One region of the Staphylococcus lugdunensis genome, then DNA from elsewhere that is predicted to be linked to it. Evidence: riboswitches for the same ligand, from Rfam matches in the RefSeq annotation. Region 1 holds a riboswitch; the other holds the start of a gene.
The links. A riboswitch is a leader RNA that binds a small molecule or an ion and turns the genes downstream of it on or off. The one in region 1 is predicted to bind lysine.
Positions count from the first base shown of each region.

Region 2: linked by a shared signal. The riboswitch ahead of AL499_RS01795 (aspartate kinase) and the one ahead of AL499_RS00615 (amino acid permease) in region 1 are both predicted to bind lysine.

Region 1 is NZ_CP014022.1:125,580-129,884, reverse strand. It holds gene infC (translation initiation factor IF-3) at 1-274, opposite strand, end outside; ribosomal protein L20 leader region at 298-423, opposite strand; gene AL499_RS00615 (amino acid permease) at 486-1,979, opposite strand; lysine riboswitch at 2,218-2,393, opposite strand; gene thrS (threonine--tRNA ligase) at 2,443-4,305, opposite strand, start outside.
Region 2 is NZ_CP014022.1:364,942-369,246, forward strand. It holds gene AL499_RS01790 (ABC-F family ATP-binding cassette domain-containing protein) at 1-1,313, shown strand, start outside; lysine riboswitch at 1,829-2,004, shown strand; gene AL499_RS01795 (aspartate kinase) at 2,090-3,292, shown strand; gene AL499_RS01800 (aspartate-semialdehyde dehydrogenase) at 3,509-4,305, shown strand, end outside.

The DNA of each region.
Region 1 (4,305 bases):
TTTCTTTAACATTGATGACTTTTTGTTTTTTCTTCATTTCTTTTTCTTTCTTCTGTTGCTCGAATTTATACTTACCATAATCCATTATTCTTGCAACAGGCGGTTTAGCATTTGGAGCTACTACAACCAAATCTAATTCTACGCGTTCAGCCATTTCTAACGCTTCACGTTTAGATTTCACTCCAATTTGCTCACCATCTTGTCCGATTAAACGTAATTCTTTAGCACGAATTTTCTCATTAATTTGAGTTTGATCTTTTGCTATGATTGACACCTCCCAAAATTTTACGAAATTTTCCAAGCAAAAAAGAGCAGGTATAGCATACCCGCTCTTTAATCTGACATAATAATGCCTGTCATGTTAACCTGCCAACAGCTTGATGCGTCGCTACAGGTGAGAAACGGGTGTTTCTACTTGGTACGTTTCGTATTCAACGTATACAATCATAACAACATTATATGATTAAGTCAATTACTTTTATAAATTAATGGTGTTTTATTTCATTCATGTGAACATCTTGTCTTAAATCAACTTCTTCTAGTGGAATCTTTTTGGTTTTGTATCTTAATTTATGATAAATAAAGAACACTAAGAATACCGGAATACCCATATAAGTAATAACAAAGCGATTTAAATCAAATTCACCAGTTTTAATGAAATCCACATCTTGACCTATGATAACAATAACGCATAGAATACCAGCAAAAATAGGTCCAAATGGGAACCATTTAGCTTTGTATTTTAATTCTTTTTTATTATGGTGTTGTCGTTGGAATGCACGTCTAAATCGATAGTGACTTACAGCAATACCTACCCATGCGATAAAACCAGTCATGCCACTTGCCGCAACGATATATTCATATGCATTGCCACTAACCTTTTGAACTAAAAAGATAATGATCACTAATATTGCTGTGAGTAATAAAGATAAATATGGCACACCATATTTATTAGTTTTCCCGAAAATCGGGAATGCTAATTTATCTTTACTCATTGAATAAAGCATTCTTGTTGATGCATACATTCCAGAGTTACCAGCAGATAATACTGAAGTTAAAATAACTGCATTCATAAATGATGCGGCAAAAGCTAATCCAGCATTTTTAAAAACTAATGTAAATGGAGAAGTTGAGATGCTATTATCTCCGCCCATTAAGGCATTACTATCATAAGGTATTAACATTCCGATAACAAAAATTGCTAAAATATAAAATAACAATATTCTCCAAAACACTTGTTTAATCGCCTTTGGCACGGCACGCTCTGGATTTTCAGATTCTCCAGCAGTAATCCCTATAAGTTCTGTACCTTGGAATGAAAAACCTGCTACTAAGAACACACCTAATATAGATAGCAAGCTTCCGCCGAAATTCCCACCAAGTATAGGTCCTTCGCCTTTAGTAAATGTTTCAAAGCCAACAAATTTACCACCCATTATTCCAATAATAGTTAGTAGACCAATAGCAATGAAAATAATAACCGTAACAACTTTAATTAAAGCGAACCAATATTCACTCTCACCATAGATCCTTACAGATAATGAATTCAATGAGAATATGATGACTAAAAAGATACAGCTCCATAGCCATGCAGGTATCCCTGCCATTGGTGTCCAATATTGAATAACTTGCGCGGCAATAGTTACATCCGCAGCAACCGTAATAACCCAGTTAAACCAATAATTCCAACCTAATGCAAAACCTAATGAAGGATCTACAAAGCGCGTTGCATAAGTACTAAATGAACCTGAGACAGGTAAGTATGTTGCCATCTCTCCTAAAGAAGTCATTAAGAAAAATACCATAATACCAATAATTGCATATGCTATCAATGCGCCAAGCGCACCTGCATCGTGTATGGCACCACCAGAAGTCATAAACAGTCCTGTACCAATACACCCTCCCATAGCAATCATAGAAATATGACGGTCTTTTAATCCTCGTATAATACCGCCATTTTGACTTTCAATCTTAGACATAAAAGCTCCCTTTCTTTTACGTAGAGGCTAGCTAAATACACCCGTTTTTCAATTGTAGATAAGGGACAAAACACATGATGAACGTATCTTTATATCGTCAAATACACAAAAATTTCCGTTGAGAAATTATTATTGTTTTACAAGTGTTTTATCGCGTCCTTTTCTTTTTATCAAACGAATCGATGTTAAAGCATAAAAAATGGTTACATATCTATAAGAGATATACAACCATTTTTTCTATATTGGTAGCACATCACATATTGTGACAGTACAGTATCTATTCGATAACTGTCCCAACAAACATTTATTATGGATAAACATTTGCTTCGGCAACATTACCTTTCACTCACCTATATGCGTCCCATAAAAACTATAGATAAGTTACTTATTAAAGTTGCAACCTCTAACTCAAATTTAAAATTTTATATAATGAATATACATTAATTCCTACTATATTACAAGACTATCTATGTTTTTTTAGTCTGATTTCATCAACTAAATTCCATATAAATTCGTCCCTTTCAAGCGTCTGTTGATCTTGAGAGCCGTATTGACGAACATTAACTTGGTTATTCTCAACCTCTTTATCACCGACAACAATTTGATATGGAATTTTCTGCATTTGTGCTTCACGTATTTTATAACCCATTTTTTCATTACGATCATCAATTTCAACTCGTACACCTTGGGATTTTAATTCATCTTGCAAGTTTCTTGCATAGTCATAATGTAAATCAACATTGACTGGAATAATTTCAACTTGCTTAGGTGCCAACCATGTTGGAAAAGCGCCTTTTGTTTCTTCTGTTAAGAAAGCGACAAAACGTTCCATCGTAGATACAACGCCACGATGTATCACTACTGGTCTATGATACTCACCATCACTACCAATATAAGTTAATTCAAAGCGCTCTGGCAATAAAAAGTCTAGTTGTGCTGTTGATAATGTTTCTTCTTTGCCCATAGCAGTTTTAACCTGAACATCTAGTTTAGGACCATAAAATGCCGCTTCACCTATTGCTTCAACATAAGGCAAACCAAGCTCATCAACTGCTTCTTTTAACATTGACTCTGCTTTATTCCACATATCATCGTCATCCATATACTTCTCTTTATCTTCAGGGTCTCTGTAACTTAAGCGGAATGTATAATCTTCAAATCCAAAGTCTTTATATACATCTTGAATCATATGAACTACACGCTTAAATTCATCCTTAATTTGGTCAGGTCTAACAAAAATATGTGAGTCATTTAAAGTCATACCTCTAACACGCTGTAGGCCTGATACTGCACCGCTTGCTTCATAACGATGCATTGTGCCTAATTCAGCAAGACGGATTGGTAACTCACGATAAGAATGTGGTTTATTTTTATAAATCATCATATGATGAGGACAATTCATTGGACGTAATACCATTTCTTCATTTTCATCTAATTTCATCGGTGGAAACATATCATATCTATAATGAGCCCAATGACCAGAAGTTCTATATAAATCGACATTTGCTAAAACAGGTGTATAAACATGGTCATATCCCATACTAACTTCTTTATCAACGATATAGCGCTCAATTTCACGTCGTATTGTCGCACCGTTTGGCAACCAAAGAGGTAATCCAGCACCAACTAACTGATTATTTGTAAACAACTCTAAATCTTTACCAATCTTACGATGATCACGTTCACGACGTTCTTCAAGTAATTGTAAATGTGCTTTTAAGTCTTTTTTGTCGAAGAAAGCAGTTCCATATATACGTTGAAGCATTTTATTATTGCTATCTCCACGCCAATATGCCCCTGCAGTAGATAATAACTTAAATTCTTTGATTTTTGCTGTTGAAGGTACATGTACCCCACGACATAAATCTGTGAAGTCGCCTTGTGAATACAATGTGACCATCTCATCTTGAGGAATTGCGTCAATTAATTCTAATTTATAAGGGTCATCCTTAAAGAATTCTTTAGCTTCTTCTCTAGAAACAACCTTACGTTCAATTTTATGATTTTCATTAACGATTTGTTTCATCATTTTTTCAATCTTTTCAAAATCGTCTGAGGAAATTTTATTTTCCATATCAAAGTCATAATAGAACCCGCCTTCAATAACCGGACCAACTCCAAATTGTACATTTCCATATAAACGTTTTAATGCATTTGCCATTAAATGTGCTGTTGAATGTCTTAACACTTCTAATGCTTCTTCACTACCAGGAGTAACAATTTCGATTTCTCCATCTTCTTCAAGTGGTCGTGCTAAGTCAATGAGTTGCTGATTAAACTTACCAGCTACAGCTTTTTTACGTAATCCAGGACTAATTGACTGTGC
Region 2 (4,305 bases), 240 kb from region 1:
AAGAAAAAGATGCCATATATATGAAACCAGATTTTAGCGATGAAGACGGTATTCGCGCTGCCGAACTTGAAGGTGAATTTGCTGAGATGAATGGTTGGAATGCTGAAGCAGATGCTGCTTCTTTACTATCAGGATTAGGTATTTCTACTGATTTACACGACAAAAAAATGGCTGAATTGGAAAATAATCAAAAAGTAAAAGTCTTATTAGCACAAAGTTTATTTGGCGACCCTGATGTATTACTACTTGACGAACCTACCAATGGTCTAGATATTCCAGCAATTAGCTGGTTGGAAGACTTTTTAATTAACTTTGATAATACTGTTATTGTTGTGTCTCATGATCGCCACTTTTTAAATAACGTATGTACCCATATTGCTGATTTAGATTTTGGAAAAATTAAATTATATGTTGGGAACTATGATTTCTGGTATCAATCAAGTCAATTAGCACAAAAGATGGCTCAGGAACAAAATAAGAAAAAAGAAGAGAAAATGAAAGAGTTACAAGATTTCATCGCACGATTCTCTGCTAATGCTTCTAAATCTAAACAAGCTACAAGTCGAAAGAAACAGTTGGAAAAAATTGAATTAGATGATATTCAACCATCTTCAAGACGTTATCCTTTTGTGAAATTTACACCAGAGCGTGAAATTGGTAACGATTTGTTAGCAGTTGAAAATATCTCTAAAACAATCGATGGTGAAAAAGTCTTAGATAACATTTCTTTTACTATGAATCCTAATGATAAAGCAATTCTAATTGGTGACAGTGAAATTGCCAAAACAACATTATTAAAAATCCTTGCAGGAGAAATGGAACCAGATGAAGGTACTGTTAAGTGGGGAGTTACGACATCATTAAGTTATTTCCCTAAAGATAACTCAGAGTTCTTTGAGGGTGTGAATATGAATTTAGTTGATTGGTTGCGTCAATATGCACCTGAAGATGAGCAAACAGAAACATTTTTACGTGGTTTCTTAGGCCGCATGCTATTCAGTGGTGAAGAAGTTAAGAAAAAAGCCAGCGTTCTTTCAGGTGGAGAAAAAGTCCGTTGTATGTTAAGTAAAATGATGCTTTCAAGTGCCAATGTTCTGTTACTCGATGAACCTACAAATCATCTTGACTTAGAAAGTATCACTGCTGTAAACGATGGTTTGAAGTCATTTAAAGGTTCAATTATCTTTACGTCATATGATTTTGAATTCATCAATACCATTGCCAACCGTGTCATTGATTTAAATCAAGCTGGTGGATTATCAAAAGAATTACCATATGAAGAATATCTAAAAGAAACTGGCGTTCTCTCATAATCTCCCCATCGATTTCTAAACAAACTGGTACATTAAATATAGTTTGCCCTGTTCTCTCAAGTATGTCTTCATCATGCTTCGCACTTAAAAGAACTGTATTTAATCTTAATGTCATTTATTATAAAAATCATTCAGAGCCTAAGACGTAATTATGTTTTAGGCTCTAAAGTATATATTGGCATTGGCAGCAGTCGACTGAATAGAAAAATATGCTTATATCAAGCTTTTTTTCGATTTTAGTCATACATGCCGGTAAGAAATACAAATTCAAAATGAATACTGTCGCGCTTCCTTCCACTTGTCAGAGAGCGTGATGTCTAAACTTATATTTAAATAAACCTGTTTATTATTTTTAAAAATGCATAGCAGCGATATTACTTTTTACATTAACTATGATTAATTAGTCAATTACAGCATTATGAAAACTTTAATTGTCAGTAAATTTGTAAAAATCTAAATTCTCAGTTTACAGATGCTAACCCACCATGTATAATGAAAAACATATCAATTGAATAAGATTTTGATGAGGCGCATCAATCATTAGTAAGAAATAGAGTACTGTCTGCTAACAGCTATTTCTGAAAGGGTGCGATGCCGAAATAATGCAACTAGCAGGTTCGCTTTATTGGACTTTATGGTTAAAAGCCAAAAGTTTGTCATTATTTTTTAATAATGGAGTGCATCACTTGTTATAAAAATCCCGAGCAAGTTCGCGCATTCCGAACTTGCTCTTTTTTAGTAGCATGTGTCTCCTTTAATATTGGAGGTTTAACAATTTGAAACGACGCGTTTTAAAATTTGGCGGTTCATCAGTCGCTGATTTTACAAAAATAAAAAATATCGCAGCGATGCTTAAGCGTCGTGTCGATGAAGGTGAACAATTAATTGTAGTAGTAAGTGCTATGGGTAAAACAACGGACCTGTTAATGGAAAACGTACAATCATTAACAACAACACCTAGAGATCAAGAACTTGCCCTACTGTTAACTACCGGAGAACAACAAACTGTTTCTTATTTATCAATGGTTCTCAATGATATAGGTGTTGCTTCCCGTTCAATGACAGGTTATCAAGCTGGCATTAAAACAATAGGTCATCATTTGAAAAGCAAAATTGCTGAAATCAATCCTGCAGTATTTGATCATGCATTTGAGACGTATGATGTTATTGTTGTGGCAGGTTTCCAAGGTATAAATGATAACTATGAATTAACCACGCTTGGTCGTGGGGGTTCAGATACTACAGCCGTTGCACTTGCCGCTAGTAATGCAACCCCATGTGAAATCTACACAGATGTCGATGGTGTTTATGCAACAGACCCTCGTATTTTGAGTCGAGCTAAGAGATTAGATGTCGTCTCTTATGAAGAGATGATGGAAATGAGTGCATTAGGCGCAGACGTATTAGAGACTCGAAGTGTTGAGTTAGCCAAAAATTATGATATTCCTATCTATTTAGGTCGTACTTTATCAAATGTGAAAGGAACATGGATTATGCCCAATAGTGAAATATTAGAGAAAAAAGCTGTCACTGGTGTAGCTTTAGATAAACACATGATGCATATCACAATTAGCTATCCTTTATCTGATGACCGTTTGCTTACACAACTATTTACCGCTTTAGATAAAGGCGCAATTAATGTAGATATGATATCTCAAATTGTCAATGTTGAAGGATTACAATTATCATTTTCTATCAAAGATAGTGATATTCATCAAATCTCAGATATATTAGAAAATCTATCCGTATCTTTTAGTGCATTAGATTATAAGATTAATGAAACATATGTCAAAATTTCACTAATTGGTTCAGGCATGCGCGATATGTCAGGCGTAGCTTCTAAAGCATTTATCACATTGATAAATGCCAAAATCCCTTTTTACCAAACAACCACTTCTGAAATTAGCATTTCTTATGTCATTGATGCACAGAATGGTGACCGAGCCGTACAAACATTGTATGATGCATTTGAAATATAGAATATGTTTCTGGGACATAGCTATATTTTAGGCTCTGAGCCCTATATTGGTAGTATTGACTGGATTGAAAATACGCTGATACAAAGCTTTTTTCAATCTTAGTCAATCTTTCCGGGGCGGGACTACAAATTCATATTGAATTCTGTCCCAATCCCATAGATACATTTTAAAGATTTTCAAAATTTCAAATAGAATGAATAATGGAGTGACAGACTTATGACAAGATTAGCAGTAGTTGGAGCAACAGGATTAGTTGGAACAAAAATGTTAGAAACTTTAGATAGAAAAGGCATTCCTTTTGATGAATTAGTGCTTTTTTCTTCAGCGCGCTCAGCTGGCAAGAAAATTGATTTCCAAGATCAAATATATATAGTACAAGAATTAACAGAAGCAGCAGCAAGTGAACATTTTGACTATGTCTTAATGAGTGCTGGTGGTGGTACAAGTAAACAATTTGCTCCTATTTTCGAACAAGCAGGTGCAATTGTAATTGATAACTCAAGCCAATGGCGTATGAATAAAGATATAGACTTAGTCGTTCCAGAAGTAAATGAACCCCATTTTAAACGCGGCATTATTGCCAATCCAAACTGCTCAACTATTCAATCAGTAGTTCCACTAAGAGTTTTGCAAGAAAAATTTGGTTTAAAACGTGTTGCATATACAACATATCAAGCCGTTTCAGGTTCTGGTATTAAAGGAAAAAGAGATTTAGCTGAAGGTGCAAATGGTAAAGCACCAGAAGCATATCCTCACCCTATTTATAATAATGTTCTACCTCACATCGATATCTTTTTAGAAGATGGCTATACTAAAGAAGAACAAAAAATGATTGATGAAACACGTAAAATATTAAACGAACCAGACTTACGTGTAACGGCAACATGTGCACGCGTACCAGTACAAGATAGTCATAGCGTTGAAATCGATGTTACACTTATTGAAGAAGCAACAACTGAAGAAATCAAAGCTTTATTTGACAAAGATCCTCGTGTTGTTCTCGTAGATAATCC